Regions from separate parts of the Rhodococcus sp. 27YEA15 genome, predicted to be linked through region 3. Evidence: riboswitches for the same ligand, from Rfam matches in the RefSeq annotation. Region 3 holds a riboswitch; each other region holds the start of a gene.
The links. Region 3 has a riboswitch for S-adenosylmethionine ahead of ABH922_RS02230 (LLM class flavin-dependent oxidoreductase). Riboswitches for the same ligand answer to the same signal wherever they lie in the genome.

Region 1 (7,994 bases), 4.3 Mb from region 3:
CTCCGTCGACTACGGTGACCGGCGCGTTGCCCGGACTGCGGTAGGTTTTGCTCAGGTCCGACACCGCCAGGACGGTGGTCGGCGACGACCACGACTCGGGCGACGGCGTCACCACCCGACGTTCCGCATCGGCGGCAGAATCTTGTGTACTCGTAGTTGATTCGACTACCGAGGCGCACGCACCGAGGCGGCGGCCACGAGTGGCCGCTGACGGAATGGCCCGAAGCAACTGCTTCGTGTAAGGATGAGTAGGCGTGCCCAGAATCTGTTCGGTGGTGCCGTCCTCGACTACTTCGCCCCCACGCATGACGAGAACGCGAGTGGCCAGCCTTGCCACCACTGCCAGGTCGTGGCTGATGAGCAGTAGTGCGTTACCGGCATCCCGGCGCTCTTCCAGTAGACGCAGGATCTGTGCCTGAACAGTGACATCCAGGGCCGTGGTGGGTTCGTCGGCGATGATCAATTCTGGTGCCGCGGCTATGGCAGTGGCGATGAGCGCCCGTTGCCTCAGACCGCCGGACAGTTGGTGCGGATACTGTGTCAGCCGCCGGGCCGGATCGTCCACTCCCACGGACTCGAGCAATTCGATACTCCGGTGTCCGACCTCCCCCCGCGATACCACCTTGTGCGTGCGAAGCACCTCACCCAATTCCTGGCTGATCCGACGAAGGGGGTCGAGGGAAACCAGTGCGTCCTGCAGCACGAGTCCGATTCCGCCGCCACGAACACTTCGCCATCGGCGCTCGGAAAAATTGCGCGCGTCCTCGCCCGCGATCTCGAATCGGTCGGCTCGAATTCGGGCGGTAGGTCCGTGGAGACCGACTACGGTCCGGGCCGTGACGGTCTTACCCGATCCGGATTCTCCCACCAGGGCGACGGACTCGCCGGGAGCGATCGTCAGGCTCACACCGCGAACAGCAGAGATCTTCTGCCGTCGGCTCTCGAAGTCGACGTGCAGGTTCTCGATGGTCACCAGATTCTCTGTACTCATCGCAGTGATCTCCCTTCGAAGCGTGCTTGCCAATGCCGACCCAGAACGGTTACCGACACCACTGTCAAGGTGACTGCAATGCCGGGTAGGACAGTGACCCACCAGGCTTGCCTGAGATAGTTACGTCCCTCCGAGAGCATCGCGCCCCACTCCGGCGACGGAGGCTGCGGACCCATGCCGAGGAAACTCAGAGCGGCGGCACCGAGAATCGTCGAACCGAAACCCAGGGTGGCCAGGATCGGCAGCGATGCTATGGCGTGTGGGAGTACATGCCTGCGAACGAGAGTGATCTTCCCCAACCCGAAGGTCTTGGCCTGCTCCACATATCCGGACCGGGCTATCACGAAGGTCTGAGCGCGCACCACCCTGGCAAATCGCGGTACCGATGCGATTCCGAGCGCGAAGATCAGATTCACCGTGCCCGGGCCGGTGAAGGATATGAGCACCAACGCCAACAGTAGATCCGGGAACGACGAGATCACGTCGAGCAGTCGGGTGAGAACCTCGTCGACTTTCCCACGCGAGAGTCCGGCCACCACGCCGATCAGAGCACCGACGACAACCGCGAGCACGATGGCACTCAACCCGATCAGCAGCGAATGTCCGGCACCGTGCACGACTCGCGAATAGACATCTCGGCCCAGCTGGTCTGTGCCGAACCAATGCTCGGCGCTCGGCGCCCGAAAAGCGACCAGCGGATCGGCGTACAGCGGGTCTGTCTTGCTCAGCAGTCCGGGCAAGACCGCGGCGATCGCGACGAACACCAGAAACACTCCAGCCGCAAGCAGACCCACTGACAGCCGGCCGCTCCCCCGAACCTTCGATGGCGGCTCGTCGTTGTGCAGCGAAGCGGAAATATTCTCCGTGACAGTCATTTCCGGTTCCTCAATTGCCTTGCCCACGCAAACGCGGGTCGACAAGTCGGTACAGCAGATCCACGATCGTATTGACGACCACGAAAACGAACGCCGACAGCAGCGCGACGGCAAGCACGATGGGAAGATCCTTACTCGTCACCGCCGACACCGTGACCGCCCCCAGCCCCGGCCGCCCGAACACCTGCTCGACGATCACGGCACCGGTCAGTAGCCCGCCGACGACGTAACCGGTCAGTGTCAGTGCCGGTAAAGTTGCATGCCGCAGGGCATGCCGAACCCTCAAGACGATGTCTCTGACTCCCCTGGCCCGCACCGTCACCGCGTACGGCTCCTCGAGCGAGCGTTCTACGCCCTCGCGGAGTACTTGACCCAACAGTGCACCGATCGGCAGCCCCAACGTCAGTGCGGGCAGGACGAGCGATGCAAGGTTCTTGTCGCCCGCCACCGGGAATATCTTCAGCTGAAAACTGAAGATCGCGAGAAACACGATTCCGATCCAGAACGACGGTGCGGACACCAGTACCAACTCGACACCACTGGCGATCCGGCGCGGCCAACGCCGGCCCGCCGTCAAGACCGCGGAGGACACCGCGACCACCACACTGACCAACAATGCGGCTACCGTCAATTTCACCGTCGGCAGCAACTGTGACAGAAGAACGTCACTGACATCGCGGTGCAGCACATACGACTTGCCGAAGTCACCGACGGCCAACCCTGCCAAGTACTCGATGTACTGGACGAACACCGGACGATCGAGCCCCCATTCGGCCGTGACGGCCGCAACGATCTCCGGGGTACGTACCTGCTCGCCGATCAACAGGTCCACGGTGTCTCCTGGTGCCAGATGCAGGCTGAGGAACGCCAATGTGGCTGCGGCCCAGAGAACGAACACGCCGGCGATCAATCTCTGCACGACTGCACGCGCGATGGACGGCCATGGATACGAACCCTTCTCGCCCCCCTCGGATCCGGCCCTCGTATCGGGCCGGGCGTCCGCCTCCACTGCCGTCATGGTCTACACCTCTCTTGCTACTGAAATCCGCGGTGAACTACGGAGTCAGGGCTTGTCGATCCATACGTTGTAGGCACTCTCCGGCATCTGACGGAAGGGCCGGAAACTCGTACCGTGCACGTACGATGCTGCGGCGATCTGATCCTCCGGTTCGTACAGCGGAAGGAAGTACGCCTTGTCGGAGACGAATTTCTGCAACGCCGCGTAGTTTTCGGCACGAATCGCTGTGTCCGTGGTGGCGGATGCAGCAGAAAGCCACTGGGTCAGTTCGGGATCACTCACGAGCGAAAGGTTGATCGAACCGCCCTTGTCCACCGGCAGCCAATGATATTCGATGTCCACCCCGTCCGGAGCGGTGTTCGAGTTGTCGTAGATCCCGTAGTCCTTGGCGTTGCGATGCGTCAGGGAAGTACCCGGATCGACGAGCTGCGTTGCGAAGTCGATGCCGGCATTTTGCTTGACCTGCGCCTGAATCGCCTGGAGCAACACGTCGCGCTGATCACGCACGTACGGCTGGGACTGATAGTTGGTGATAGTCAGACGCTGTCCGTCCTTGGTGCGAAATCCCTCGGAATCCCTTTCCGTCCAACCAGCTTCGTCCAGAAGCTGATTGGCCTTGTCGACGTCGTTACCGTAGGTGCCCTCGAGAGAGGAATCGTAGTAGTGAGGATCCTGAGGCGACACCGCAGTCCACGCCCGAGTCCGCTTGCCCTGGTAGACGGACGCGAGTACGCCGTCCAGATCAACCGCCTCGCGGAAGGCTTTACGCACCCGCTCATCCGTAGTCGGCCCGGTGATTGTATTGAAGTACAACGAATACGGTGTTCCCGTGTTGAGAGCCGTCTTGTAGCTGAAATCGCTGCTGTTCTCGAACTGCGATGCTTCGAAGCCTGGTACGCCTTCGATGACGTCGACCTGACCGGAACTCAATGCTCCTACCCTCACCGAGGATTCGGGTAGGAACCGGTAGGTCACCTCGTCCAGATAGGCCGGGCCCTGGTGTTCGGCGTTTTCCGGCGCCCAGTTGTACTTGTCGAACTTGGTGAAGTGCAGATCCTGTCCCTTGGAGTAGCGGTCCAGGACGAACGGGCCGGTACCGGCGACCGTCGGCCCACCTGCCTTGACGTCTGGGCTGGAATAGGATGCCGGAGAAATGAGTTCGACAGCCGCGGACCAGTCCAGGAACGGTGCCCACGGCGCATTCAAAACGATCTGGACCGTATCCGCCGACGTGGCTTGGACATCGGCGATATGTGACGGCGGCCCCTGCGACGAACTGTTGTAGGCCGGGTCTCTGAGCTCGGTGAAGTTCTTCACCACCGCAGCAGCATCAAGCTTCTGTCCGTCGTGGAACTCGACTCCGTCCCGCAATGTGTAGGTGTACCGAAGCTGATCGGGGGAAACTTCGTACGACTTGGCCAGCCACGGTACGAATTCCCCGTCCGTCGTGCGGTACAGGAGCGAATCGTAGGCATTGCGCAGCAGCAACTTCGTCTTGTCCTGGCCGTTCAACTGCGGATTGAGCGTGGTCGGGTCGGTCTCGACACCCCAGGTCAATGATCCACCTGACACCGGGGTGCCGGAATCGTCGTCCGAAGCCGCCGACGACGAACCACCACATGCAGTCAGAAGAAGAGTGAGCGCCAGACCTGCGGCAACGACGGTGCCGGTTGTACGCGAAAGGAATCCATGTCTTGTGGACATCGTGAGTGATTCTCCAATGTTGGTGAAATAACGAGAACGCAGTCAGCACGGCCGAAGCTACGCACAGCGCCGCGAGCATCGAAACGAAGGGGAACGGCATCGCCTGACAACGCCGCCGGAAATCGAAAGGTCAACAATTCCAAGTACAGAGCGATATCAGGTGATGCACAAGATCCTCGTTTCGAAATGGCATGCTTACAGCCGCCCGTCATGGCGGCCGCCAGGTCGCGCTCAGGAGCACCCCGCCATTACCAGAGGGTTGCTGTTCCGACCGCTGAGCCGATCGTCGGAACTCTTGACCGAGTTGAAGTGTAGATGGCCGTAGCTTTACGTTTCAATCAATACATTCGCACTGATCGAAACTGGCCCCCGTCGCCGCGGCAACGGGGGCCAGATGTTCACCGGTCTAGCTACTCGGTGTACGAACGATGTTGAAATGTACATGTTTACGAAGTTCGAAGCCCAGGCCGAGATAGAGACTGATCGCAGTGGTGTTGCCTGCTCCGGTATGCAGGAACGGTACGTCACCGCGTCGATAAATTCCGTCTGCAACGGCGCGCACCAATCGTCCGGCGAGTCCCTGACCGCGGAACTGGGAGTCCGTGCACACGGCGCTGATCTCGGTCCATCCTGGCGGATGCATCCGCTCACCGGCCATCGCAATCAGATCGCCGTCGCGGCGTACGCCCAGATACGTTCCGAGTCGGTATGTTTCGGCAGAAAACGGTCCGGGCTGCGTTCGTGCCACCAGCGCCAACATGTCGTCGGCGTCGGCACCACCAAGCTGAACGGCTTCGTCGAACGGTTCGGCGCGTAATTTGTCGGTGGCGATCAGCTGGACACCTTCGATCGACCTGACCACCGACCACCCTTCGGGTAGCTCGGCGAGATCAGCGGTGATCGAAACCTCTTGGCCAGGACCGACAAGGGCCGCAAGGTCGGTCCAGGTGTTGGGATCGCGCAGGTCGTCGACCGCTAGTATCCGCGACACCTCGGGCCTGAACCGGCGGACTCGGCTCGTCCCCTCGCTCAAGTGTGCGTGAAACCCGGTAAGGCTCGCCCACGCCGGATTGTCGAGGACATCCGTCCGAGATGATGTCGGTGCGTTCATCGACGTGCCCACTCCTGTGCGATCAGTTCGTACGACCGCACCCTGGCAGCGTGATCGTGAGTGATGGTGGTGATGGAGATCTCCACGGCACCGGTGGCCTCGCGCAGCTGTTCGAGTTGGTCGGCGACCGCAGTGGGCGAACCGACGAACTGTGTGGCGAGACGGTCTCGAACCAATGCGCGATCGTCGTCGTTCCATTCGAAGGCCGCGGCCTCGGCCGGTGTCGGATACGCTATCGCGCCCTCACCACGCCGAATGCTCCGCACCCACGCACCGTATCCGGAAGCGAGTTCACTTGCCTCCTCATCGGTTTCGGCGATCACCGCATCCACGGACACTGCAACGTACGGCTCAGGTACGTCGGCGGACGGCACGAATGCCGCCCGGTACGCTTGGACGGCATCGATCACCGTGCTGGGACTGTGGTGGTAGCTGGCGATGAAACGCAATCCGTTCTCCCCGGCAACCGTGGCACTGCGCCCACCAGACGCACCCAGTATCCACACCTGGATATCGGCGTTCTCACCGGGAGAGGCATGCACGGGCAACCCTTCCGACGATACGTACGTACCGGCAAGCAAAGCCAATACCTGCTCGATCTGCTCCCCGTACTCCGGCGCATACGCCCCGGGCTGCTGGAGCAGCTCGAAGAGGTGAGCCAGGGACTTCTTCGAAAACGACTTCGCCAGGTCGTACTGGCGCGGAATCAGCAATCCGTTGGCTGTGAAGGTGTCCTCGTCGTGTGTGCCCCCGCCACGCGAAGCGAGATACGTCTGCGCGGCGGTCGACGACTCACCGGCACCGGCCGAGTTGGGTGCCGCTCGTGAGATCGATCGTCCGATCCCCAAGTCCAGACGGCCCGGATACAGGGCGTCGATGAGCCCGAACTCTTCGACCGTTCCCAACGGAGTTCGGTGCCCGAATTGAACACCTGCCGAGCCCAAACGAATCGTCTCCGTCGCTCCGGCGACCAGCGCGATCTCGATCGGTGGCGACGAACCCAGAACGCCCGGATTCAGATGATGTTCGGCGAACCAGTATCGGTGATAGCCGAAACGCTCTGCAGCGCGGGCGAGATCTATCGTATTTCGCAACGCCGTGGCTGAATCCGCGCCACTCGAGCGGGGAACGAGATCGAGAACGGACAGCGGCACAGGGTTGGTCATGACAGGACTCCTCGAAAACTGACAGTGGAGAAAATCGACAAGGAAGACAGTGGTGGGGCGGACTCACTCACCGCGACCCGACCCGTACGGCGGCAGCGGAGGCAATTCCAAATTCTCGCGGAAGGTGTCACCGACATAGTCGTTACCGACGATCCCGCGCTTGCGAAGCTCGGGAAGTAGTCCGTTGGTGACAAAGTCTCGTGTGCGGGGGTCGGCGAGCCCACCCAACGAAATGACGTCGAGCACTCCGGCGTCGTACCGCTCCTGTATCGCATCGGCAAGCTGCTCCGGCGTGCCCGCCTCAGCCCAGTGACCAGTGTGCTTGGACTCGATGATCAGTTCGCGCAACGTCTTCCCCTGCGCTGCCAACTTGCCGAAGATCTCCACCCGACCCCGACGCCGATTGACGGTAGCCGGGTCGGGTAGCAAAGACACCGGAATCGGCTTGTCCAGCGCCAATTCCGACAGATCGATTTCGCCACCCAACATGTCGGCCAACCGCAACCGACCGGCGTCGAAGTCCGTGGACTCGTCCTCTTCTCGCACCAACTCGGCAACCTCGGACTCCGTGGCTCCGTAAGTGGCGTGGAACGAACTGAAGATCAACGGCAACTCGTCTCCGCGACCCAACTCTGCCGCCCTCGCACGAATCGTCTTCGTGTACGTGATCGCATCTTCGATCGTGGCCAGTGACGTGAACACGACCTCGGCGAACCGTGCACCGAGTTCGATTCCACCAGCGGATTGGCCGGCCTGAAACTGAACCGGACGACGCTGCGGTAAGGACGGAATGTTCAGCGGACCCTGCACCGTGAAGTACTTGCCCTGATAGTCGATCGGCACGACACGTGAGGAGTCCAGAACTGCGGAGCCCTCGCCGGCGGTCAGAGCACCGGGCCGCCAACTGTCGAACAACTCGTTGACAACCTCGAGCGATTCAGCGGCTCGTGCGTACCGCTCCTCCGGGCTCGGCAGGACCTGATCGCTGTAGTTTTCCTCGCCGAGTGACGAAGTAACGGCATTCCACGCCGCTCGTCCGTTGCTGACGTGATCCAGCGTGCCGAACAACCGTGCCAGGTTGTACGGATGATGGAACGTCGTCGTCACCGTCGCGATGAGCCCGACGTGG
Region 2 (7,994 bases), on a different contig from region 3:
CACCCAGATGGATGCAGGGCCGATTCACGTTCTGCGGTGCCGGTATCACTCACACCGCAGGCAACCCCAGGTGCTCGCGGAGGGTATGGGTGGTGTACTCGGTGCGGTACGCGCCTCTCTCCTGCAGGGCCGGGACGAGTTTGTCGACGAGGTCGTCGATCGAATCGGTCAGGTGGTACGGGTTGATGTTGAATCCGTCGACCACTCGGTGCCGGACCGAGTACGCCCAGCGGTCGGCGATCTCGCCTGCCGTCCCGGTGACGTACCGAAAGTTCGGGGCGACCTCGAGCACCAACTGTCGGATGGAGAGTCCCTTTTCGTCGGCGAGTGCACGCCAGCGCGCGATCTGGTCGAGTTTTCCGGTGCGGTCCGCGATCTGAATCGTTCCTCGGGACGGATCGAGTTCGCCGTCGACGGGTTCGACGTCGGGCAGTGGACCGTCCGGGTCGTATGCCGAAAGGTCTTGACCCCAGTAATGTTCGAGATAGGCGATGGCGCGGTGCGGATTGTAGGCGCTCTCGCGGAGCCAGCGAGCCTTCTCGTCGGCGTCCGCAGCGGTGTCGCCGATGACGACGGTGGCGCTGGGCAGGATACGAAGAGAGTCCGCAGACCGGCCGTGGGTGGCGAGTCGCGTCCGAAGGTCTCGCGCGTACGCGACGGCGGTGTCGAATTCGGTGTTCGCCGAGAACACGACATCGGCGTGGCGGGCGGCAAGTTCACGGCCACCGTCGGAGTCGCCGGCCTGGAACAGGACCGGGCGTCCTTGTCGGCTCCCGGGCACTGTGGGCGTCGCGCGGGCGCGCAGGATGTCGGATGTTCGGGTGACATCGGCGGTGCTGCCCGGCAACCACGAGTCGGCGTCGACGCTCGATGCGACGTCGCCGAGAGACCATGCGCCCCAGTACTGTTTGGCCAGTTCGACGAGTTCGGTGGCTCGTTCGTAGCGGCGCTCGTGTGGAAGCCAGCCGCCGCGACGAAAGTTCTCGCCCGTCCAGGCATTGTCGGTAGTGACGATGTTCCAGCCCGCCCGGCCGTCGGACAGGAGGTCCAGGCTCGCGAGCCGGCGGATCAGGTCGACGGGAAGACTGTAGGTGGTGTTCTGGGTGGCAACCAAGCCGATTCGATCGGTCACACCCGCCAGTGCCGACAGTTGCGTGATGGCGTCGGGACGGCCGGCGATGTCGGTGGCCAACACCGCGCCCCGGTTCTCACGAACGCGTTGGCCGTCGCCGAGGAAGAAGGCGTCGAACAGTCCCCGCTCGAGGGTCTGGGCCACCGTCACGAAGGTGTCGGCGGAAACTTGGTCCGCGGCTTTCGGATCCTCCCACACGGTCTGCGGGCCGATTCCCGGATAGAACACACCGAGGTGAACTTGCGCTTCGGCGTCGTACGGCGCTCCGGTGTCCGGAGTGGTCATGGCGAACTCCTCAGAGGTATGTGACTAGCGGGTCGACGGCGATGCGTAGCGGCTGACAGGGCGCGGCAACCCCAGCGTCTCGCGTAGGGTCGCGCCGACCTGCGGCGCACGGTGTAGGGACAGCTCCTGCAGTGCGGGAACGACGCTCTGGTACAGAACGCCCAGATCGGTGGTGGCGACGGCGGGATGGATCCGGACACCGTCGACGGTGCCCGTCAGGGACCGTAGCAAGTCGACGAATTCCGGTGCGGAACCGACGAAACGGAACCGCCCACTGTCGTGCCACGTCGCGTGGTCGTCGAGTGCGGTGAGGCGGGACTGTGCCGCCTGGCCGGAGTCGTCGAGAACGATCTCGATCTCGGCGAAGGTCAATCCGTCGTGTCGGGCAGCGCCTTCGGCGATCGCGGTCTCGTCGCGGCCGGAGACCAGCGTGATGTCGAGAAGATCCGACACACCCAGATCCGCGTCACCCACGACCACGATCTGTCCCTGCGGGGGTCGTGGGGTGATCAGCGGGCCGACGACGTCGAAGAACTCGCCGGAAAATCGGACATGGTGGACTTTGTCGGGGTCGAGGTAGCGGCCGGTTGCGGCATCACGAATGACGGCGTCGTCTTCCCACGAATCCCACAGTCGACGGGCGAGGTCCACGACGTCTCGGACCTCGGCTCGTGCGGCTTCGGTGCTCCGGGCCGCGAAACCGACGGCATCGTTGGCGTCGGCGGAGTTGTCCGCGCCAACCACCCAGGCGGCGCGTCCTCTCGACGCGTGATCGAGGCCGGCGAGTTGGGTGGCGACGTGGAAAGGCTCGGTGGTCAGTGTCTGTACCGTCGGCGCGAGTCCGATTCGGTCGGTTGTCGAGGCGAGGTACGCGGCGCGGGTCCCGGCATCCAATCTGCCCACCGGATACGGCGCGCTTTCCGGTACCACCGTGTCGGCGAAGGTGACGAGTGAGATCCCGGCTTTCTCCGCGGCTGCTGTGGTCGATCGAAGAATGCGGGGCGAGAGCAACTGCTCGGGCGGGTGTCCCCACGCCCGCCACGCAGCGGGATGACTTCCCGCGCCGTCTATCTCGATTGCCAGGTGTAGAAAATCAGGCGAACCAACCACGATCAAAGACCTTTCGGATGAGTGCGGACGCACACCGGGGCTCCAGTCCTCACCCCTGCGCGCTTGCGGAATCTGCTCTGATCCCGCCCGGTCGTCACCTGGAGCACCCCACCGCGCAGGAGGGTTGCCGACCAGCAAGCCAGGGCTTGACGCTGGTACTCATGACCGCAGCTCAATCTAACATGCGTAGTTCGTACCGAAAACCTCTGCGCCCCAACGCCAAACTTGTATATCTGGTAGCGAGGTCAATGCCCAGTGTTTCGATCCGGCAGATTCGAAAACTCGATACCGCGCCGAATCTGCCGTCGTTGCTGCCTGCGTGGAAACACCATCAGGCTGATCACCCCGGCCCGACGACCTGTTACCCGCACCGGCGCCACCGCGCAGGCCCGGATCGGCTTCATGCTGTTCCTGCAAATCCCTCCGCCCCGTTTCACTCGTCACCGCAGGTATGGAGGCACGGATAGGGGTGGCTGCTTGATACTGCCTCTGTGCGCGCTGCCGATTCTCGAGGCGTACCGGCAGGATCGGCTACAGGTCCCCGGCCTCGCACGTTCGGGCGCCTCCGATGCCACCCCGATCGCTCTAAGCCGTGTCGTCGAGATTCTGCTCGTCGACGACTGCACGCAGATCCGCTGTATGGCGCCCTCCGCCGCCTCCCGAGCAGGGTCGGCAGCGACAATGTGGAAGACGGTATCGGCCACAGAATCACCAGGACGGACAGCGCCGTCATCGTCGGATACTGCCCGGTCAACTGATCGGCGAGCCAGTACGTGCACAAAGCCAGTGCCGAGATTGTTGCAGTCGCCCGCGTGAACACCCCGACGACGAGTGCGATTCCCAGACCGGTTTCCACCGCCGGAACGACGATTCCGAACGGTCCGGGCATTGTTCCCAGGACGTCGGTGGTGAAGATCTTGTAGAGATCTGGGACACGAGTGTTCGTCGACGTGCTGTCGACGACGAGAAGAATGTCGGCACGGCCGAAATGAGCCCGATACTTGACAAGGCCCTCGTGCAGCCACAGTGCGCCGAGGGCGACTCTCGTCGCACCGGCAAACACCGGTGCGACGAGAGCAGAGAACCGGTTGCGCCCCATCAGGAAAGGCTTGCCGCGCCGAACACGGCCTTGGCCTTGTCGCAGTGAACGACGAGGTCGGTGAAGGTCGATGCGTTCGCACCGTTGAGGGTGAAGGTCTGGGATGCGTTCGCGAAAGCGACGCTTCCGAGTTCGACTCCCACGGATACGGCAGCCTCGTCGGTGCCGTTGGTGAGGTAGAGGTGGAGGTCAGGTCCTTCATCCGACGAGAAGCCGGAGAGGGTGAGTGTGTTGCCGGTTACGTTCGCGACGCCGGTGACCTTCTTGTCGTTCAGGCCGGCGAAGGTGCCGGAGAGTTCGTGTGATGTTCCTCGGGTCATTGCCGCTGCCGCCGAAGTATCGGCGACGGTGGTGCTCGAACCCGCTGCCGGGGTGTCGTTCTGGCTGCTGCATGCGCCCAGCACGAGCGTCAATGACAGTGATGCGATGGCGATGCCGACTTTGGTACGCACGGTGTGGAGTCCTTTCCTGAGGAAATCTTGCCCACCCACTCAATCACCGCGAGCTCGGCATGCATTCGGATATGACAAGCCCGTAATGGACTATGTCGAGACTGTAAGAATCGGGGGATACCGTCGGGTCGACGCTATTGTCGAGTCGTGAATTCTGTACCTCGTGTGATGCTTGTGGAGGACGACCCGACGGTCAGATCGGTCGTGGGGGAGTACCTGCGTGCCGCCGGCATGGAAGTGACGGAGTACGGCGACGGAATCAGTGCAGGCAACGCTGCTCGTGCGCAAATACCGGATCTCATGATCGTCGATCGGATGCTCCCGGGTCGCAGTGGAGACGACGTATGCCGTGAAGTGCGCAGCTACTCGGACGTGCCGATCATGATGCTGACTGCGCTGTCCGCGGTCGACGAGCGTATCGAGGGGCTCGAACGTGGTGCCGACGACTATCTCGGTAAGCCGTTCTCCATGCGCGAGCTTCAGCTTCGGGCGCAGGCACTCTTGCGTCGCCGGAGTGCAGGGGGAGTGCAGACGATCATCGAGGCAGATCAGTTCAGAGTCGATCTCACGCGTCGGCGGGTATGGACGAAAGGCGACGAGATCTCCTTGACCACACGAGAGTTCGAGCTCCTCGTGTACTTGATCCGCAATGCCGGTCGTGTGGTCGGCCGTGAGGAATTACTGCGTGAAGTGTGGGGATGGGGGTTTGGAGATGCGTCGACGGTGACTGTGCATGTCCGGCGGCTGCGCGAGAAGATCGAGGAAGATCCGCGGTTTCCGTGCCACCTGGTCACAGTGTGGGGCGCGGGTTACCAGTTCGGTACAGGTGCTGATTCCTGATGCCGGCCGTGCATGATTTGTTGCTGATCGTCGGAACGACGGTGACGTGTACCGCGGTGATCACTGCCGTGGCGTGGATTGTGTTGCGCATCAACAGGCATGGTTCGATAGCGTCTCAATTCGTTGTCGTTGTTGCGGCTGCGGTGCTGTCGATAGCCTGCTCGACGATCATGGTACTGATCGAAATGTTCTTCTCCGCTCATGATCTGGTGGTGCTCGGCTGGGTGATGGCCGTCTCGACGCTGATGAGTGTGGGTGCTGCATGGCTGATCACCACCCGTGTTGCGAAACGGTCGATTTCGAGTTTGATCCGCTCCACCCGACAGATCGCGGACGGCGATGTGCTCGACCCGCAAAACCCTGGTTGGCGCGAGTTCAACGAACTCTCCGAACAACTGTCCGAGACGTCACAGAGATTGGCCGACGCGCGGTCCGAGATCGACAAGCTCGATGCCGCGCGCCGTCAGTTCTTCGCATGGATTTCGCACGATCTACGCACTCCTCTCGCTGGAATTCGGGCAATGGCAGAAGCTCTCGGTGAGGGTGTCGTCGCAGACCCCGACCTGTACGTGCGGTTGATCAGGGACAAGGTGGATACCGTCAATCACATGGTCGACGATCTGTTCGAGCTTTCACGGATCGAGAGCGGATCGTTCGGTCTGCGATGCGAGATCGTCGACTTACTCGACCTCGTCTCCGATGCGGTGTCCGACGTGCAGGAAGTTGCCTTGCAGCGTGATATCCGGATACGCCAGAACGGTATGACAGGGCACACGCTGTGGGGTGACGCCCGTGAATTGACTCGGGCGATCGGAAATCTTCTTGCCAACGGCATCCGGTACACCCCGGACGGATCCGAAATCCTCATCTCGGCGACCACGCGTGACGACGGGCACCTGGTGTTGAGCATCCTCGATCACGGGTCAGGGGTGTCGACCGAAGACCTGGGGCGCATGTTCGACGTGGGATGGCGAGGAGATGCCGCTCGGCAGGCAGACTCGTCATCTGGTGTTGCCTCGGGCGCAGGTCTCGGGCTCGCGATCGTTCGTGGCATCGTCCACGCGCACGGCGGAGACGTGTACGCCAGATCCGTCGAAGGTGGTTTCTGCTTGGACGTCACCCTTCCGCTCCAAGGACTCGATCAGCGCCGACAGGGAATCTCGATGTGATGGTCCATGACATCGCCGGGTCGAATCTCGGACGCATTTTAGGCGCTGATCTATTATTCACGTGTGGTTTCACAGGGATGGTAGGTTCGGCTGTTTCGGAATGAGCAGGGCAGCGAATACTGCGACAATGCAAATACCGCCGAGCATCAGATATCCGTTTGTGTAGCCGGACTCGAGAGGCACGCCGGAGGGGGACGCGCCCACCGCTACGATGCTTGCCATCGCGGCGGCACCCAGCGATCCTCCGATAGTCCTGATGTTGGCGTTCATGCCGCTGGCGACACCGGTCTGGTCAAGGGGGACAGCTGCGACCACGACGGTGGACATCGCGGCAAATGCCAACCCGAGTCCGATACCGATGATCGCGCTGGCCACGTAGATGTCCCGCTGGTGTCCGTGCATCAGTGCGACGACGAAGAAGCCGGCGGCGGCGATCAGAACTCCCGTCGCAAGGACACTCTTGGAGCCGTACCGTTCCGACAACCGGCCGGTGTAGATACTGGATACGAAAGTGCCGATTGTCATGGGCAATAACGTCAAGCCGGATTCGGTGACCGATGCTCCGAAACCGTATCCGTATTCCGTCGGTGCTTGTAAAAACTGCGGTAGAAAACCGAAAGAGGCGTACATGCCCACACCGAGCAGCAACGCCACCAGGTTTGCCGTCCACACCGATCGGATGCGCATCATCTGCATGTCGATCAACGGATTGTCCGAGCGTGACTCCGCAATCACCCACAACACCGCGATTACGATTGCGACGGCAATCAGCACGAGCGCCGTCGTCGACAACCACCCCCACGACGAGGCTTGGCTGACAGCGAGAAGTAGTGCGATCAGCCAGACAGATAGCAATGATGCATTGAGCCAGTTGATCTTTCCGGGTGTCGTCACCGGCGATTCCGGCACCAGAACCTGGGTGGCAATAGCGGCGACGGCGGTGACGACGAACGGGATGATGAACAGCCAACGATAACTCAACAACGAGACAATGGGGCCGGCTAGCACAATTCCGAGACCTGTACCGACAGCGAGGAGTGCACCGATCACCCCTACCGCTCGGGCAACCTCACACGATGGAAGCTCGTCACGAATGATGCCGAAAGCCAATGCAGAGGTTCGCGGATTATGGAGCATCCGTGACATTCCTGTTCATACAAGGGATGCGTGTTCTGCACGCATTGCGTACATTGCGTGCAGGACATGCAGAACGCGCAATGCTCACGTCACGGTGAGGCATTGACACGTTCCGACTCCATGGCCGGCGTGTGTATTCGATGGGCGGGACCGGTACTCCGTCATGAATCGACCGATGTCCGTGCCGGACACGGTCCTGGTGGCAGGGCAACCGCTGTGCGCACTGGACGCCCCGTTCGAGGATGCCCGTTGCAGTGTCGACGAGATCTACCGGGACGGATCGAGCGGAGTTACTTGCTGATCAGTTGAGATGCAATCGCGGTGCCTGCGGCGACGACGGCGACCGACGGCCAGGGGCCGATCTTCTTCGCGAGGGGATGTGAGGCTCCGAACGCGCCTACATAGGTTGAGACGAGCGCGGTTGTCCGTGCCGGTCCACTCGTGCGCGCCCAGTACGTCCCGCACACCGATCCGACGATTCCGAGTACGGCGCCGCCGAGTTTGCGGTTTCCACTCTGGCGGGCGACGGCATATCCGCCGACGAGGCCGCTCGCGGCGAGGGCTGAAATACAGGTCGTGGTCAGGGTCATGGAATCTCCTCGTGGGTACTTACCGAACTTTGCCCAACGATATCCGTGCGTCCGGAATGTCGAATCACGCTATCCATGCTCTGATGGTCGATGACGAGTTTTCTACGTGATTGTGTTCGGCCGGTGAACGGCCGTCGACATGCATCTACGGCCGTCCGGCGGCGGTAGCGATCGCTCGGA
Region 3 (7,994 bases):
CGGTGACCGTCCGCTATTGCGCTCGCCAACGACAGAAGTAACATCACCACGCACAACGCGAGGGCCAACGCGACGGCTCGACCGAATCCGTCCGGCGACGACCCGAGACTTCCCAGATAGATACCCGACACTGCCGCCAAGCTGAGCGTGGCCGACAGGCGTTGGGAGAGTTGCAGAAATCCTGCGGCGACGCCGTTCGCGCCGGGAGGAGCGTACTCGAGGGTGAGCATTCGATTGGGTGCATCCACCAACCCACTCGCGACACCGGAGAGCACCGCGAGAACGACGAGCACGCCGATCAGATGGTCGCGGGGAACAAGATTCACCGCCAGGACGTAGCCGATCACCACCAATATCTCCGCGATGATCGCGGCAACGATCGCCGCTCGCCCGAAACGCGCCACCACCCGCCACCCCAGGGTCGACATCACCGCCATCGCAAGCGAACTGCCCGTCATGATCAAGGCAGCACTGAGCGGCTCGAACCCCAACCCGTCGATCAGATACAGACTCAACACGGCATTGACTGCGAGCACCGAGCCGAACCAGAACAACGCCACCGTAGTTCCGAGGGTGAATCCGCGCGCCGCGACCAGCGACGGTAACAGAACAGGTGTCCCGCCGCGCGCCGCGAAATGCCGCTCCCAGAACCAGAACGCCACTGCGGTGAGCACCGAAGCCAGCAGGAACGCGACCGTGCCGAGCACACCGGTTCTGTTCACCACCGGCCACAGCAGAAATCCGGTTGCCGCAGCCAGCAATGCCAACCCCACGACATCGATCGAAATACCCGAAGACGTCAGCCGATCACGACGCAGGAAAACGAAACCCAATACCAGGGTGAGCACGGCGAAAGGCACGTTGAGGACAAGCAACATCCGCCAGCCGACATCAGGGTCGACGTACCGGAGCAACAATCCACCGAGAATCGGCCCGGACACCCCCGCCAGCCCACCCGCAGTGCTGTACGCCCCGAGCGCTTTCGCTCTGGCCCGGCCCGATACCCGATCGGTGATGATGCCCAACACCTGCGAGCTGACCGTGCCCGCACCGATCCCCTGCCCCAAGCGGGCCAGGATGATCATCGACGGATCCGAGGCCAGCGCCCCCACTACACCCATCACCGCGAAAATGCTCAAGCCGAACAGAAACAGCCGCCGCCGCCCGACGACATCACCGAGTCGGCCGGCCGGAACCAACGCGAGCCCGAAGGTCAGCGAATAACTGGCAAGAATCCACTGGACTTCGGACGTGGTCGCCCCGAGTGAAGCTCGGATGACCGGAACCCCGATTCCCAGGACAGCGGAATCCAACAACGTCGTGAATCCGGCCGCGACACAGACGACTATCTCCCAGCGAACAGCCGAACCCACCTTCGTGGATTCAGCTGGCGCCGTAGCAGTACGAGACAGGACCTCTACCCTGCAGCTTCCGAAGGACCACGGCGCGTGAGCGGGTCCCGCAGACCCAGATGCCCACGAAGCGTCGACGCGGTGTACTCGGTGCGATACGCACCGCGATCCTGCAACTCGGGGACCAACCAGTCGACGATCTCGTCCAGACCGCTCGGAACAAGGTACGGCGTGATGTTGAAGCCGTCGGAAGCACCCTGACGCACCCAATGCGTCAACGTGTCCGCCACCTGCCCGGGTGTTCCCGCGAAGCCGGACCGCGTAGTGGTCTCGATGGCGACCTGACGCAGCGAGAGGTTCTTCGCCTCGGCCAGAGCCCGCCACTCGCGTGCAACTGCGACAGGATCGTTTCCGTCCCGGAATGCACCTCGTGTCCCGGATACCGGGCGCGGAACCGGATCTTCCTCGGGGAGCGGACCGTCCGGATCGCGGTCGGAGAGATCTTTGCCCCATACCAGACCGACCAACGACAACGCGGTCTGTCCGGTGTACTGACCTTCGAGAACCCAGCGAACCTTTTCTTCGACCTCGGATTCTTTCTCCGCCAACACGATCTGGGTTCCGGGAAGAATCTTGATGTCGTCCTCGGGCCGGCCGGCATTGCGCAGCCGGGCTCGGATGTCGTTCGCGAATTCGAGTGCGTCGTCGAAATCCGTCCCGTGCCGGGAGAAGATGACGTCGGCACGACTGGCAGCGAAGTCACGGCCGCTCGGGGAATCACCGGCCTGGAAGATCACCGGATGCCCCTGACGGCTACGCGGCAAGGTCGCGGTGACGTCGACGTCGAACTGCGACGTCTCACGTCGTACCGTGGCCACCGCATCCGGCCCAGCCCAGTTTTCCGCCGAACGGGACTGTGCGATCGCGTCGTCGCGCCACGAATCCCACAGTGCCCGAGCTGTGTCGATGAACTGTCCGGCACGCTCGTAGCGCAATTCGTGATCGAGAAATCCACCCCGGCGGAAGTTCTCGCCCGTCCAGGCGTTGTCCGTGGTGACCACGTTCCAGCCGGCGCGGCCGTCGGAGAGAAGATCCAGACCCGACAACCGCCGGGCGAGATCCGCCGGTTCGTTGTAGGTGGTGTTCTGAGTCGCGACCAGACCGATGTTCTCGGTGATCGCGGCCAACGCAGCCAGCTGCGCGATCGCGTCGGGCCGTCCGGCGATGTCGAGATCGAGGATCTTGCCGTCCTGTTCACGCAGGCGCAGACCTTCGCCGAGGAAGAACGCGTCGAACAGTCCACGCTCGGCCGTGAGGATCAGCCGCCGGAACGTCTCGAAGTCGATTTGCGATCCACTGGTGGGATCGGACCAGATAGTGGTGTGGTTGACGCCTTGGAAGAAGACGCCGAAGTGAACCTGCGCGTCGGGGCGTGGCGCAGCGGAGCGAGATGCAGTCATTGCCGAGATATCCTTAGCACGAAGTCAAGTCAGGAAGTGTGGGCGAATCGATTGGCCGGCCGCGCCAGGCCGAGGTTGGCCCGCAACGACGAGCCCGGCACCGGGCGACGCGTCAACCCGGACTTCGACAGCTCCGGAAGCACGAGCTTGGCCAACACCGGAAGTTCCTCGTCCAGAACCAACGGATGCAGATGCACACCGTCGACGTGCGATCCGAGCTCTCCCAACAGCGCCGCCAACCGCAGCGGATCGCCGGAGAATCCGAATCGACCGGACTCCCGCGCTTCCACATGAGAATTCAAGTCCGCCAATCGCTCTGATGCGACCGATGCCGGCGTGTCCAGGGCCACGTCCAACTCTGCTACCACCAACAGCGCACCCTCATTGCGCGCCGCCACTGCCGCAGCGGCGATGGACTCCACCGAATCTCCGGTGACGAGAACGACATCGGCCTGACGCGGATCGATCTGGCCGTAGCGACCGAACACGACGAGCTGACCCTGCGGCGGACGCGGAACGATCGCCGGACCCTTCACGGAGAACGTTTTCCCCTCGAAATCGATGTAGTGCAGCCGATCCCGATCGAGAAACCGCCCCGTGGCATAGTGCCTGACGACGGCATCGTCTTCCCACGAATCCCACAACTCACGCACCACGGTCACCGAGTCGTGCTGCTCGCGTGCCCGATCGGCGTCCGTCGTAACCGCGGGCCTCCCCCAGGTCTTTGCCGCCGCTGGATCGGCAACGGGTACCGGTAGCCAACCTCCGCGACCACGCGAGGAGTAGTCGAGTGTCGCCAACTGCGACGACGTGTGGAACGGTTCCGCATACGACGTCCCTACCACCGGAACCAAGCCGATAGTGCTCGTCACCGGCGCTACGTACGACGCCCGTGCGACGGCATCGATGCGCCCGCGTACTTCACCGGTCGGCGGCAGAATGGAATCGTCGAACGTAGCGAAAGTGAATCCTGCGTTCTCGGCAGCAGCCACCCGCAGACGAATGGTCTTGCCGGTGAGCAGTTGATCCGGGCTGTACGCGCTACGACGCCAAGCCGACGGATGTGTACCCTCGCCGTCCAGCTCGATACCAACAGCAAATACGGTCATGCGTCCTCCATCGGTCCTGGCGGTAGCACCCACACTCGAAACGAAGCGGGTTGCTGCAGCATCATCGAGCCAGGTCTCTCAGCCACTCTGGATGGTCGTTGCAATGTATGCCGCAGCCAACGAGCAAGTCAAATTGCAGTGCACGAATAACATTGGACTACAAGGACACTCAATACATTCACAGTGATCGAAACCGTTGCGCTTCGACAACCCGGGCCGGTGCCGCGACGTACTTTGGTCCGGCCGGTAACGGCCTACCGCCGAGCGGCCGTTACCGGCTCGGCGGCCTCGACCAGACGCTCCGCCCCGCTGTTCGTCTCCTTCAGTTCCGCAGCGGTGAGACCCGGATGTATGTAGGCAGCATTGTTCTTCAAGTTCAGCAGCGCGTTCAGGTGCCATTCGAATCCGCTGTCCGCGAGCTTGTGCGAGGACGACAGCTTGTGATTGCCGGTAGTGGAGGGTACGCCCAGGCACACGCGACAGATGCAAGGCCGAACCGGCGATACCCGCACCCTACATATCCATCCCCCCATACCCATCCTCGGCGGCGTTGAGCATCTCCGCCCCGAGGAGGTCAGCGGCGTCGAAGATCTACTTCGCCTCGGACATGCGACCCTCGGTAACGACGCAGTCGCGCTGTCCCGATATCAGGAACGGCCCTGTCGCCGGGCGCCTGTGCGATGAATCAGTCCCGTGTCCCCGCGACGGTCAGGCCATGCCACGTCACGTCACGTCGCGTAGAAGCGGCTCTCGACGGCAGCGCGGAACTCGTCCTCGGCGTCCCCGAGTTACGGCCGTCGTTGCCGGGCCACCCGGTGACAAGTAGGGCAGATCGCTCACCTGGCGCTCCCACTCGTCGTCGTCATCGCACTGGATCGGCAACGCCCACAAGGAATACGGGCGATATCACTGTCATGTTCCATGCCGACAAGCTCGGCGATCCGTGTGTTCGACTCGCCCTCGGATGCGAGCCCGATGATCCGAGCCCGCTGCGCGATCCCGGCCACGCACCGACCTGGACCGCATCAACGCCGTCACACGCCCCGCACAACCACAGGCGCAACTCGCATACAAAGCAAGTACCGCAGACCAACTGTCCAATTACTTGTCCCACGCCGCACCAGGCGCCTTTCGGGTCTGGTGTCGAGTTCGTGGGCGACCCTTTCGAGGCCTTCGGGACTGCGAATCGAAAGGCTCGATCCTGTCGGAAAATATTGGGGCAGTGCGTCGTTGGTGTTTTGGTTCCCCGTCGTTGCCAGGGTGAGGCTGAATCGCAGAAGTAGACCGGCATGGCCGTGTCCATGGTGAAAGCTTTATGTCCGCCATTGCGCTGCCGTGGCTCAGGTCAGCGAGCCACGCAGATGCGGCAGCGGTTGCCCGATCGCGCCGTGAGCGCCTCGCACATCGCTTCGGCTCCGAGATTGCCAAGTAGGTGTACGAGCATGACGTGGCAGGTGGCGCGTTCGACGAGTGTTCCGATGGTGGAGGTGTGGTTCTTGCCGATGATGAGGTAACCGTCCCAATGGCCGGGTACGGCTCTGTCTTCGATCTCGGCAGGTCAGTCGCTGATCATCACCACCGGGTCGCGGTACCGCGATTGCCGCTGTCGAGCCTGGCGTCGAGACTTCCGGCGGGCAGCGCCCGTGTGCAATGCTGTGCGAAGCTCACGGCGCAGCCCGCCACGACCCGGGATGCAGAGGCAAAGGTAGATCGTTTCGTCGGCCGCGTACATCTGCGGGTTGTCGGGGAAATCGCGCCGCAGGGTCCGGGCGATTTGTTCCACGCTCCACCGACTGCCGGAGCGCCGACGCTTCGTCCTTTGACAATTCACACCGACGATTCTCGCCGCTTCACTGGAGCTGTGCCGCAACGCCACGGGCTCGCAGAACTTCTCGCGTTCTGCATACAAGCGACTCGCCCCTGCACAATTTCACGGTGTGCGCGGATCGAACATCACCTGCAACTCCTGATGAAGTCAGGTGCTGCAAAAATCTCTGGAACCCGGGACAGCTTCCGGCCGAGATACCGAAAAGCCCCGTCCTCGTGTTCATGAAGAACACCGGGAACAGGGCTTGAATTAATGGTGGCCAGGGCCGGGATCGAACCGGCGACCTTCCGCTTTTCAGGCGGACGCTCGTACCAACTGAGCTACCTGGCCGGACGGCACCCGAACCGAATGCCTATCGCACTGCAATGCATTTCCCTTTCATGGGGGAAATACATCACTTTGCGACCCTGACGGGACTCGAACCCGCGACCTCCGCCGTGACAGGGCGGCGCGCTAACCAACTGCGCCACAGGGCCTTGCTTTTTCCTTGCTGTGAAACCGTACTACATCTTCGGGCTGCTCCAAAACCACTGTCCTGGCCTTGCTTTCGAGCATCTCAAAGCTTGTCGTGCGGGTCAAACCATACTACATCGTCTTGCTTGCGCAAAACCGCTTCACTTTCGCAAAGCGTACCCCCTACGGGATTCGAACCCGCGCTACCGCCTTGAAAGGGCGGCGTCCTAGGCCGCTAGACGAAGGGGGCCCGTCGGATCACTCCGAACCAGTACCCCAACGGCGTTCCGTTGGGAGCTTGGATAGCTTATGGCACAGCGCCGGAAAAACCCAAATCGCCAGCTCAGTGGGCATAAAACACGTTCTCAGTCTGCAACGAGGGGTTCGATGGTCGGCCAACCGGTCCGTCGAAACTCCTCCAGCCACTCCGGCGAAGCCATGGCGTCGAGAATGACTTCGAGTGACTCTTCGAACCACTCCGCGATGTGCCCGCTGTTCGCGATCAGATCAGCCATGTAGCGACGCCCTGCCAGGCTTGCCGCCAAGACCCGAGTGAACTTCGCCGGATCCACCCCGTCTCGAAGCAACCCTTCGCTCTGTGCCCGGGTGGCCAGCGCGTGAGCAGTTCGACCCCACACCTGCCCGCCACCGGACTGCACGTCTGCGTAGAACTCGGGCTCGATGATCAGCCGGAACTCCGCCTGGACGATGACATCGGAGCGGAACAGCTCGGCGATGTCGAGAACCAGACCGTGCAGAACGACGAACGGATCCAGATCCGTCCTCGCGGACCATCGCTCGGTGATTTCGCCGAACGAGTCGATCGCCGAGGTCAGGACCGCTCGCGCCAGATCCTCCTTCGACTGGAAATGGAAGTACATCGCGCCCTTGGTCGCGCGAGAACCTTCCAGGATCGTGTTGACCGACGCCGCCGCGTATCCACGCTTGGCGAACTCGATTGCGGCCGCTTCGACCAGACTGGCGCGGGTACGCCGCGCACGCTCTTGTTGACGTGCCATTGACGGTGCTATGCCTCTCACAGTTGACGACCGGTGAATCCAGGCATTTCAAGACCCGTATCCCCCTAAACCTCACAATATCCCCTCAAGAATGGCCTACGCGAGGATTGCGTACCACCTAATCCGCTCCGACCTCGGAGTTGAATCGGGGCCCATCACCAGTTCAGCCGGCGCTCCGGTGCGACACAGCCGCGGTCCCGCACCTGCACACCTGCCAACCTGCGCTCGATATAGACAACCAAGTTGATATAAATAAACAGTATTTTTGCTCACATAGGCTTCATTTTATGAAAAGTAGACAGCTAAACTGCCTAAGGTAGCGTTCGAGCGAAGGGGCCCTCATGCCAACACCAGCCGACAGTCTGTGGGAGGACTTCAGCGTCTTCATCCGGCGCCTGCGCACCAAACGCAGCGACCACTCGTTGACCCCCAGCCAGATGCAAGCTCTCGGTCATCTACACCGGCAAGGCGCCATGACTGCGCGATCCCTCGCGCACTTCGAACAGGTCACACCTCAATCGATAGCCAAAACCGTCGCCGCACTCGAAGAACAGCATCTGGTAGGCAGACGATCCGACCCGTCCGACGGACGAGCGATCCTGATCAGCCTCACCGACCTCGGTACGGCGACTCTCCTCGAAGACCGAGCACGTCGCACCGAGTGGCTGAGCGCAGTCATCGATGCCGAATGCACCGAAGCCGAACGCGACCTACTCGTGATCGCCGGCCGCCTGTTGCGCCGACTCGGCGAAGACTCGTCCTTACCCGAAACT
Region 4 (7,994 bases), 3.9 Mb from region 3:
AGGCGCCGGTATCGAGTGTGTCCAGTACCCATTTGGTCACCATCGGAGTTGCCAGGGTAGCTGCGGATCCGCACAACGCCAGGATCAATCCGAGCACGAGCGAGCGTAGGTGCGGCCGAGCGAAGTCCGCCAGGACCCGAAGATTGCTCCACTTCAACGAGGGCTTCGACGTGTCGGTTGCTGGTTCGTCACTTGCGAGCATGAAATTATGGAACAGGAATGTTCCATAAAGGGCAAGAACATTCCGATCGAGAACTGATTGATACCTCAACCAGGCAGGGCTACGCTACGGATTTGTGACAACGATCCACCGAGTACTTCAACAGCGCTCACCCGAACCCAGCGCGACCCGAGAACGCACACGCAAGGCAATCCTCGGAGCCGCCGTCTCCGTGCTCGCCCGCCAGCCTGCCGCAACGCTCGCCGATATCGCAGCGGCAGCGAAAGTAGGGCGAACCACCCTGCACCGCTACTTTCCCGAGCGCTCGGATCTGGTCGCCGCGGTCTCCACCGAGGCGGCCCACGCGGTCCGACGCGCTGCGACGGCAGCACGACTGAACCAGGGCACGGGAGCCGAGGCGCTGACCCGGCTCTGCCACGAGTACTTCGAACTCGCCGACCTGCTGACGGTCCTGTTCTTCACTCCCGGTGTGTACCAGGAAGATTCCTTCGCCGAAGCCGCCGCCGACTACCGTGCCGTCAACGACGCCATCGAGCGCGGCCACCTCGACGGCACCGTTGACCCCGCGATGAGCTCCGACTGGGTCCACAACCTGCTGTGGTCACTCATGTACACGTCCATCGACTACGTCAACCGCGGAGCAGGCACCCGTCTACAGGCATTGGAGCTGACCCTGCGCAGCCTCCGACGCTCGATCACCCCGGACCCGATGCCATAGCCCCCACCGTCACTCCCCCACCCGCTTCGCCCCCACCATCACTCCCCCACACCCGCTTCGCCCCCACCATCACTCCCCCACCCGCTTCGCCCCCACCATGCGCCGGGCGATCGCCAGATACCTGGCCACCAACTCGTCCGGCGAGAGCTCCCCGTCCGGGCGATACCAGACGGCTACCGCTACACACATGGTCACCACGGCGCGGCTGGCATCCTCCGGGTGGCCCGCCTCGAAAGCACCCGAGTCGATTCCCGCGAGCACGATCCGATCGACCTGCGCCTGCTGCTCGTCCCGCTGTGCAACATAACCGGCGCGACTCGCCGGTTCCATACTGCGAATCTCCGACGATGCGACGAAGGACTGCTCGCGCCGAAACATGTGAAACCGCAACAGTGATTCGATCACCGCATCGAAACGGTCCGACGGGTCGTCGCCGGCCTCCGACTCCGCTGCACGGCAGCGCTCGAGTAGCTCGTCCATCACCACGGTGGTCAAGCCGACCAGCAATGCCTGCTTGGACGGGTAGTGGTGGTAGAGGCCCGGTACGGACAGACCCGAACGCGCCGCGACGTCTCTGATCGACGTACCGTGATATCCCTGCTCGACGAACGCCGCCAGTGCCGCGGCCAGCGGCTTCGGTAGACCCAGATCTTCGTAGTGGCGCCAGGATCCGTTCGGCGAAGGTTCGATCGTCATACCGTTACCGTAGATCGCTTGCGCCGCCGCCGAAAACGTCGGAGCCATTGGTTACAGTCGATGTCCACCGAAAAGACAGGGACCAGTCATGATCCATGTTCGCCACACCGCAGTCGCCGCCGTACCGGTCGAGATCGCCTTTTCCTACATCGACGATTACCGCAACGTCCCCACCTGGATGTTCGGTGTTTCGAATTTCACCCCCATCGGCGAATTCGATCAGGGCCTCGGGGCCACGTTCGACGCCGCCATACAGATCGGGCCCACCACACTCGACACGACGCTCGAGGTCACCGAGTGGGAGCGAAACCGGATCATCACGCTGTCGTCGCTCAGCGGCGTCTCCAACTCCTCCACCTGGGAGTTTTCCGCGGTAAGCGAGACACAAACCGAATTGACGGTGGACTTCGCGTACAAGCTTGCGGGCGGTTTGGCCGGTAAGACACTGGGGTTGCTGGTCGGTCCGTTCGTCGACACTGCGGTCAAGAACAGCGAAGAAACTCTGCGGCGCAAGTTGGAAGAGCAGTTCGCCACAAACGAGCGCTGAATCAGGTCGGCTCGACCTGAAGTTCGAGAGCATTCGCCCACACCCGGGTAGCCGTCTCGACCACGGCCTCGAACGGCACCGGCTCGCCGTCGGAACCCAGTTCCTCGGAAACGAAGGAGCTGTAGGCGAGTCTGCTCACCATCGCCGACAAGGCGCGTGAGGCCAGCAGTGGATCCAAGGTCCGGTCGGCCTTGCCCTCGGTCTGCAAGCGTTCGATGGCACGCGCATTGCGGTTGATGAACGTCTCGGCCCGATCGCGACGAAGTTTCGCGAACGCCGGGTCGATATGCGAGACCTGTTCGAGCAACCCCATCAGTTTCGCGTTACGTCGAAACGCCGTCAGGTACGCCCGATTGCTCGATTCCAGCACGGCATACGGGTTGTCGACGTCGCGGACTCGTCCCATTCCGGGGTGGAGCATGTCTTCCTGTGCCACTTCCAGAACCGCGGCGAAGATCTGTTCCTTGTTGTCGAAGTACGTGTAGAACGTTCCAGTGGAACAGTTCGCTTCCTGGGTGATGTCCGTCAACCTGGCGTCGAGATAGCCGGCACGTTCGAACACCGTCCTGGCTGCCGCAACAAGAGAAGCCCTGGTACGAACACCACGAGCCGTCACCGGGAGCTCACGTAGAAGGCCTGCCGCAGCCATCGACGGTGGCGGACGGTCTTCCCAGTTCTCCTGAGATTCGGATCGAGAAGTCACCTGCTACTTATACGCCAACAGCAGTGTGCTCACGGAATCGGTGTCAGGTGATGGTGATCCCGCCGTCGACGGCAATGGTCTGCCCGGTGACGTATCCTCCGGCGGCGGAAGCAAGCCACACCATGGTGGCCGCAAGCTCCTCCGGATCACCCATCCGGCCCATGATGAGGCGCGGCGCCATGGAATCGAGATACCCGTCCTGGTACTGCTCGGTCATCTCCGACTTGAAGAAGCCGGGTGCTATCGCGTTGACGCGGATGCCCTTGCGCGCGCCCCACTGTTGGGCGAGATCACGGGTCAATCCGATGACACCTGCCTTGCTCGCCGCGTACGCCGCCTGCGGAAGCCCCGCAGTGGTCAGGCCGAGAATGCTGGCGATATTGACGATGGAGCTGCCCGGCAGCATCACCCTTCCGCACGCCTGTGCCGCCCAGTAGGAGCCGTTCAGGTTGATGTCGATCACCGAGCGGAACTGCTCGGGGGTCTCACGAGTGGCAGGGACGGCAGTTCCGACGCCGGCGTTGTTCACCAACACGTCCACGCGCCCGAATTTCTCCATGGCGGCGTCCACCATGTGCTGAGCCTGCGCGGGGTCGACGATGTCGGTGGCGACGCACAGAGCCTCCCGGCCGGCTGCACGGACCAAGTGCGCGGTGTCCTCGAGTTTGTCGACTCGACGTGCGGCGAGCACGACGTCGGCGCCGGCCTCGGCAGCTGCCTTCGCGAACGCCACTCCGAGGCCTGAGGACGCACCGGTCACGACGACCACTCGATCGGTCAACGAGAACTTGTCGAGAACAGACATATACGCAGTACTCCTCGGGCGTCGGGGCTGGTGGTTTCGGAACGAAGTTACAGGCCGAGATCGCGGCCGATGAGTTCCTTCATGATTTCGTTGGATCCGGCCCAGATCTTGGTGACACGGGCGTCCATCCAGGCGCGAGCGGCCCGGTACTCGGTCATGTAGCCGTAGCCGCCGTGCAACTGCACGCAGTGATCGAGAACTTCGTTCTGCACCTGCGCCGTCCACCACTTGGCCTTGGCAGCGTCGATGGCGGTCAGCTCACCCGCAGCGTGCGCGGCAACACAGTTGTCGACGTAGGCCTGTGTCACCTCGACCCGGGTCACGAGATCGGCGAGGAGGAACTTGTTCCACTGAAGCGATCCGATGGGCTGCCCGAAAGCCTTGCGGTCCTTGGCGTACTGCAACGTCTCCTCCAGGATCGGAACGACGTGTGCGATATTGGAGACCGCAGCGCCGACGCGCTCCTGCGGAAGCATCTCCATCATGTGGATGAAACCGCGATCGAGCTCACCGATGATGTTGGCGGCCGGAACCCGCACGTTCTCGAAGAACAGTTCAGCAGTGTCGGATTCGTGCTGGCCGACCTTGTCGAGCTTGCGGCCACGCTCGAAACCTGCCATGCCGGTCTCGACGGCGAAGAGCGTGATGCCCTTCGACTTCTTCTCGGGGCTGGTACGGGCGGCGACGATCACGAGGTCGGCGTTGTAACCGTTGGTGATGAAAGTCTTGGAACCGTTGATGATCCAGTCGTCGCCGTCCTTGACGGCGGTGGTCTTGAGCGCGCCGAGGTCCGAACCGCCGGAGGGCTCGGTCATACCGATTGCGGTCAGCATCTCACCGGTGCAGAACTTGGGCAGCCAACGCTGCTTCTGCTCCTCGGTGGTGAGTTGGACGAGATACGGTGCCACCACGTCGGCATGAATACCGAAGCTCGATGCCACAGCTGCACTTGCCCGCGACAATTCTTCGCCCAGAACGGCATTGAATCGGTAGTCGCCTGCTTCACTGCCGCCGTACGCTTCGGGCACTTCGAGCCCGAGGAAACCGTTCCGGCCTGCTTCGAGCCAGATCTCCCGGTCGATGAATCGCTGTTCGATCAGCTTCTCGGCCACCGGAAGGATGTTCCGGTTGACGAACTCGCGAGCAGATTCCCGGAATGCCTCGTGATCGGGTCCGTACAGAGTGCGACGCATGATCGGTTGCTTCCTTTCGACACGGCAGCTACTGCCACTGCTACCTAAGCAGGTGCTTAGAATCTAAGCACTTGCTTATACTGATGTGGACGCGGGATATTGTCAACATCGACATCTACGACGCGGCGACGTGGACAAGACTGCGAACTTCGTAGACCTGCGATCTTCCTAAGACCTGGAGGAACCTGTGAGCGATTCACCCGAGACGGTGATCAGCACCTCCAAAGCGGCAGCCCGCATCCGCGCGGCCGCCGTGGAAGCCTTTGCCTCGACCGGCTACGGCGGCACCACCACTCGCGACATCGCAGCTCGTCTGGAGATGAGTCCGGCCGCGATGTATCCGCACTACCGCTCCAAGGAGGATCTGCTCTTCGCCATCAGCTACGAAGGCCACACCGAGGCCCTGCGGGTGGTGCGGGCCGCCGATCGACCGGACGCGCGCACACCGGTTCGGCTCCGAGTGCTCATCAGCACCTTCGTCAGCTGGCAGGCCGAACACCACTCTCTCGCGCGTGTGGTGCAGTACGAACTGACCGCACTCACCCCCGAGCACTACCGGACGATCGTCGGACTACGCCGACGCACCACGCAGATCGTCCGCGACGTCCTCGACGCGGGAGTCAGTTCGCGTGAATTCACGATCCCCGACGCCGAGGGCGTCACGCTCGCACTGATGTCCCTGTGCGTCGACGTCTGCCGCTGGTTCCCGGCCGGAAATTACACCGACCCGGAAGAGCTCGGAAAATTGTACGGAGACTTGGCTTTACGAATGGCGGGCGCGGCCTGAGCGGTACGGATACTCGCGAGAGACACGGCCCGGGAAGTGCGTGGTCGGAAATACCCGGGGCGGATGCGATTGCACCGAGGCAGTCGCGAGATGGCTGAACGTGACATCAGGAGGACGGTTGGGTGCTCTCAGGCCCGCCCACCGCGTCGACGGATCGCCGCACCAGATCGACATTTCCTACCACCCCGGTTGACAATACCCGGACGCCGACTCGTAGACTCTCCGTTGACCATCCAGAGCGACCGAGAGACCTGGCTCCGTGAAGTCGCAGCAACCCCCCGAGCGATCGGGTGTGGGTGCTACCGCCAGGACCGATGGAGGAGCACGAACGATGAAGGCAGTTGAGGGCGGTTTCGACACCGCGTGGTCTCGTAGACATGTCGATCTCTGCCGTACGTCGGGATCATCCTGTACGTACTGACCCTCCGGTCAGACCCTGGACTTCCCGACACTGCGGGTAAGTCCCCCTTCTGCTCTCGCCACAGCCGATACGCACCCGGCGCACAGGTCGACGCGTGCGCTGTTCGGCATCCCTGCTTAGGAGTTCCTTCGGTGTCCTCGTCCACTTTCGGTGCGCGCTCCCGCGTCACTGTCCTCGCCGGTATCGGCGCCATCTCGATTCTCGGAACCCTGCTGACCGGCTGCAGTAGTGACAGCAACAGCAGCTCGAACGCAGGTCCCGCGCAATCCGGCGGCATACTGCGATACGGCCTTTCCCAAGCGCCGACGTGCGCCGACCCCGGCCAGGCCGGTACCAATCAGACGGTGTACGTTGCTCGAACCGTGGTGGATTCGCTGACCGATCAGAGTCCGGAGACCGGCGAGATCAAGCCGTGGCTGGCCAAGAGCTGGGAGATCAGCCCCGACGCGTCGAGTTTCACCTTCCACTTGCGCGACGACGTCACCTTCAGCGACGGCACCCCGCTCACCGCGGACTCGGTGAAGAAGACCTTCGACTCCGTCAAGGATCTCGGTCCCAACGCCTCGTTGGCCAAGAGCTACCTTTCCGATTACACCGGCACCGACGTGGTCGACTCGCACACCGCGAAGATCAACTTCTCCGGACCCAATGTTCCTTTCCTACAGGCAACTTCGACGCCACAGCTCGGAATCCTCGCCGACTCCACCACAGCGCTGACCTCCGATCAGCGGTGCATCGGCGACGCGGTGATCGCATCCGGACCGTTCGTCTACAGCAGCTGGCAACAGGACAAGAGCGCTTCCATCACAAAGCGCAGTGGATACAACTGGGGTTCGGACGTCTTCGACCACCAGGGGGAGGCGTACCTCGACGGCGTCGACTTCACCGTCGTTCCCGAATCCGGGGTCCGTGCCGGAAGTCTCGCCTCCGGTCAGCTGGACGCGGTCAGCGATGCGCTGCCGCAGGACGCAGCTCAGGTCGAAGGTGCGGGCGGCCGAATCCTGACGCGGCCGAACCCTGGCACCACATTCGCGTTCCAGCCCAACGTCAGCCGCGGCGTTCTCGCCGATCAGGCTGTGCGCCAGGCAATCATCCCGGCCATCAACCGCCAGGAACTGGTCGACACCGTTCTCGATCCGTCCTTCTTCCCCGCCACCAGCCCGTTGGCGCACACCACCCCGCTCTACAAGGACCAGTCCGATATCGTCACCTACGATCCGGATAAGTCGGCCAAACTGCTCGACGCTGCCGGCTGGACCAACGGCAGCGACGGCATCCGCGAGAAGGACGGCCAGAAACTCTCGTTCAAGGTGATGTTCGGTGCGCAGTTCGCCGGTAACCAGGCCATCCTCGAACTCGCCCAACAACAGCTTCGCAAGGTAGGCGTGGACTTGCAGCTGGATCTGGTGTCTTCCGGCGAGTCCACCGCACGTACCAACAGCGGTGACTACGACGCCAGTTACGGAAACAGCACCCGGGCCGACGCCGACATCCTGCGTACCACTTTCGGTCTCGACGGACGCAATACCAACCGACGCACTGCCGATCCCGAACTCGACAAGGTCTTGACCGAACAGCTATCGGCCACGGACAACGACAAGCGCAGCGAATTGGTGGCCACCGCACAGAAACTGATCGTCGAGCGCGGATACTCCATCCCGACCATCGAACTCTCGCAGGCCGTCGGAGCCGCGTCGAAGGTTCAGGATCTGAAGTTCGAAGCGTCCTCACGTCTCCAGTTCTACGACACCTGGTTGTCGGGTCAGTAAGTCACGACTCCTCCTTCGTCTGCCGGTCGACGTCACCCTGATTCGGGTGGCGTCGGCCGGTCACTTACCAGCTCCGCCAGTTTTCGTTCCACGTAGACCCGTTCCGGTTCACTACCAACCAGTTTCAATGCATACCGAAAGGAAGAAATCGCCGAATCGGTTCGCCCCGATCTC

Region 1: another riboswitch for S-adenosylmethionine. It lies ahead of ABH922_RS22495 (ABC transporter substrate-binding protein); the one in region 3 lies ahead of ABH922_RS02230 (LLM class flavin-dependent oxidoreductase).
Region 2: another riboswitch for S-adenosylmethionine. It lies ahead of ABH922_RS27180 (LLM class flavin-dependent oxidoreductase); the one in region 3 lies ahead of ABH922_RS02230 (LLM class flavin-dependent oxidoreductase).
Region 4: another riboswitch for S-adenosylmethionine. It lies ahead of ABH922_RS20270 (putative leader peptide); the one in region 3 lies ahead of ABH922_RS02230 (LLM class flavin-dependent oxidoreductase).

What each region holds. Positions count from the first base shown of each region.
Region 1 covers NZ_JBMHHW010000001.1:4,788,968-4,796,961, forward strand. The annotation lists gene ABH922_RS22480 (dipeptide ABC transporter ATP-binding protein) at 1-991, opposite strand, end outside; gene ABH922_RS22485 (ABC transporter permease) at 988-1,866, opposite strand; gene ABH922_RS22490 (ABC transporter permease) at 1,877-2,884, opposite strand; gene ABH922_RS22495 (ABC transporter substrate-binding protein) at 2,930-4,588, opposite strand; SAM riboswitch class IV at 4,775-4,889, opposite strand; gene ABH922_RS22500 (GNAT family N-acetyltransferase) at 4,995-5,579, opposite strand; gene ABH922_RS22505 (LLM class flavin-dependent oxidoreductase) at 5,696-6,865, opposite strand; gene ABH922_RS22510 (NtaA/DmoA family FMN-dependent monooxygenase) at 6,929-7,994, opposite strand, start outside.
Region 2 covers NZ_JBMHHW010000002.1:463,559-471,552, forward strand. The annotation lists gene ABH922_RS27175 (NtaA/DmoA family FMN-dependent monooxygenase) at 50-1,417, opposite strand; gene ABH922_RS27180 (LLM class flavin-dependent oxidoreductase) at 1,442-2,527, opposite strand; SAM riboswitch class IV at 2,582-2,694, opposite strand; partial or broken gene ABH922_RS27185 (DoxX family membrane protein) at 3,201-3,626, opposite strand; gene ABH922_RS27190 (DM13 domain-containing protein) at 3,626-4,078, opposite strand; gene ABH922_RS27195 (response regulator transcription factor) at 4,226-4,918, shown strand; gene ABH922_RS27200 (sensor histidine kinase) at 4,918-6,087, shown strand; gene ABH922_RS27205 (MFS transporter) at 6,157-7,224, opposite strand; gene ABH922_RS27210 (hypothetical protein) at 7,400-7,525, shown strand; gene ABH922_RS27215 (hypothetical protein) at 7,515-7,814, opposite strand.
Region 3 covers NZ_JBMHHW010000001.1:471,157-479,150, reverse strand. The annotation lists gene ABH922_RS02240 (MFS transporter) at 1-1,349, opposite strand, end outside; gene ABH922_RS02235 (NtaA/DmoA family FMN-dependent monooxygenase) at 1,418-2,812, opposite strand; gene ABH922_RS02230 (LLM class flavin-dependent oxidoreductase) at 2,842-3,921, opposite strand; SAM riboswitch class I at 3,926-4,019, opposite strand; gene ABH922_RS02225 (hypothetical protein) at 4,176-4,397, opposite strand; gene ABH922_RS02220 (hypothetical protein) at 5,480-5,704, opposite strand; tRNA gene ABH922_RS02215 (tRNA-Phe) at 6,003-6,079, opposite strand; tRNA gene ABH922_RS02210 (tRNA-Asp) at 6,152-6,225, opposite strand; tRNA gene ABH922_RS02205 (tRNA-Glu) at 6,380-6,452, opposite strand; gene ABH922_RS02200 (TetR family transcriptional regulator) at 6,568-7,221, opposite strand; gene ABH922_RS02195 (MarR family winged helix-turn-helix transcriptional regulator) at 7,563-7,994, shown strand, end outside.
Region 4 covers NZ_JBMHHW010000001.1:4,336,076-4,344,069, forward strand. The annotation lists gene ABH922_RS20230 (ABC transporter ATP-binding protein) at 1-202, opposite strand, end outside; gene ABH922_RS20235 (TetR/AcrR family transcriptional regulator) at 297-899, shown strand; gene ABH922_RS20240 (TetR/AcrR family transcriptional regulator) at 969-1,595, opposite strand; gene ABH922_RS20245 (SRPBCC family protein) at 1,684-2,142, shown strand; gene ABH922_RS20250 (TetR/AcrR family transcriptional regulator) at 2,144-2,791, opposite strand; gene ABH922_RS20255 (SDR family NAD(P)-dependent oxidoreductase) at 2,889-3,650, opposite strand; gene ABH922_RS20260 (acyl-CoA dehydrogenase family protein) at 3,698-4,843, opposite strand; gene ABH922_RS20265 (TetR/AcrR family transcriptional regulator) at 5,031-5,630, shown strand; SAM riboswitch class I at 5,857-5,951, shown strand; gene ABH922_RS20270 (putative leader peptide) at 5,962-6,051, shown strand; gene ABH922_RS20275 (ABC transporter substrate-binding protein) at 6,183-7,820, shown strand; gene ABH922_RS20280 (RNA polymerase sigma factor) at 7,853-7,994, opposite strand, start outside.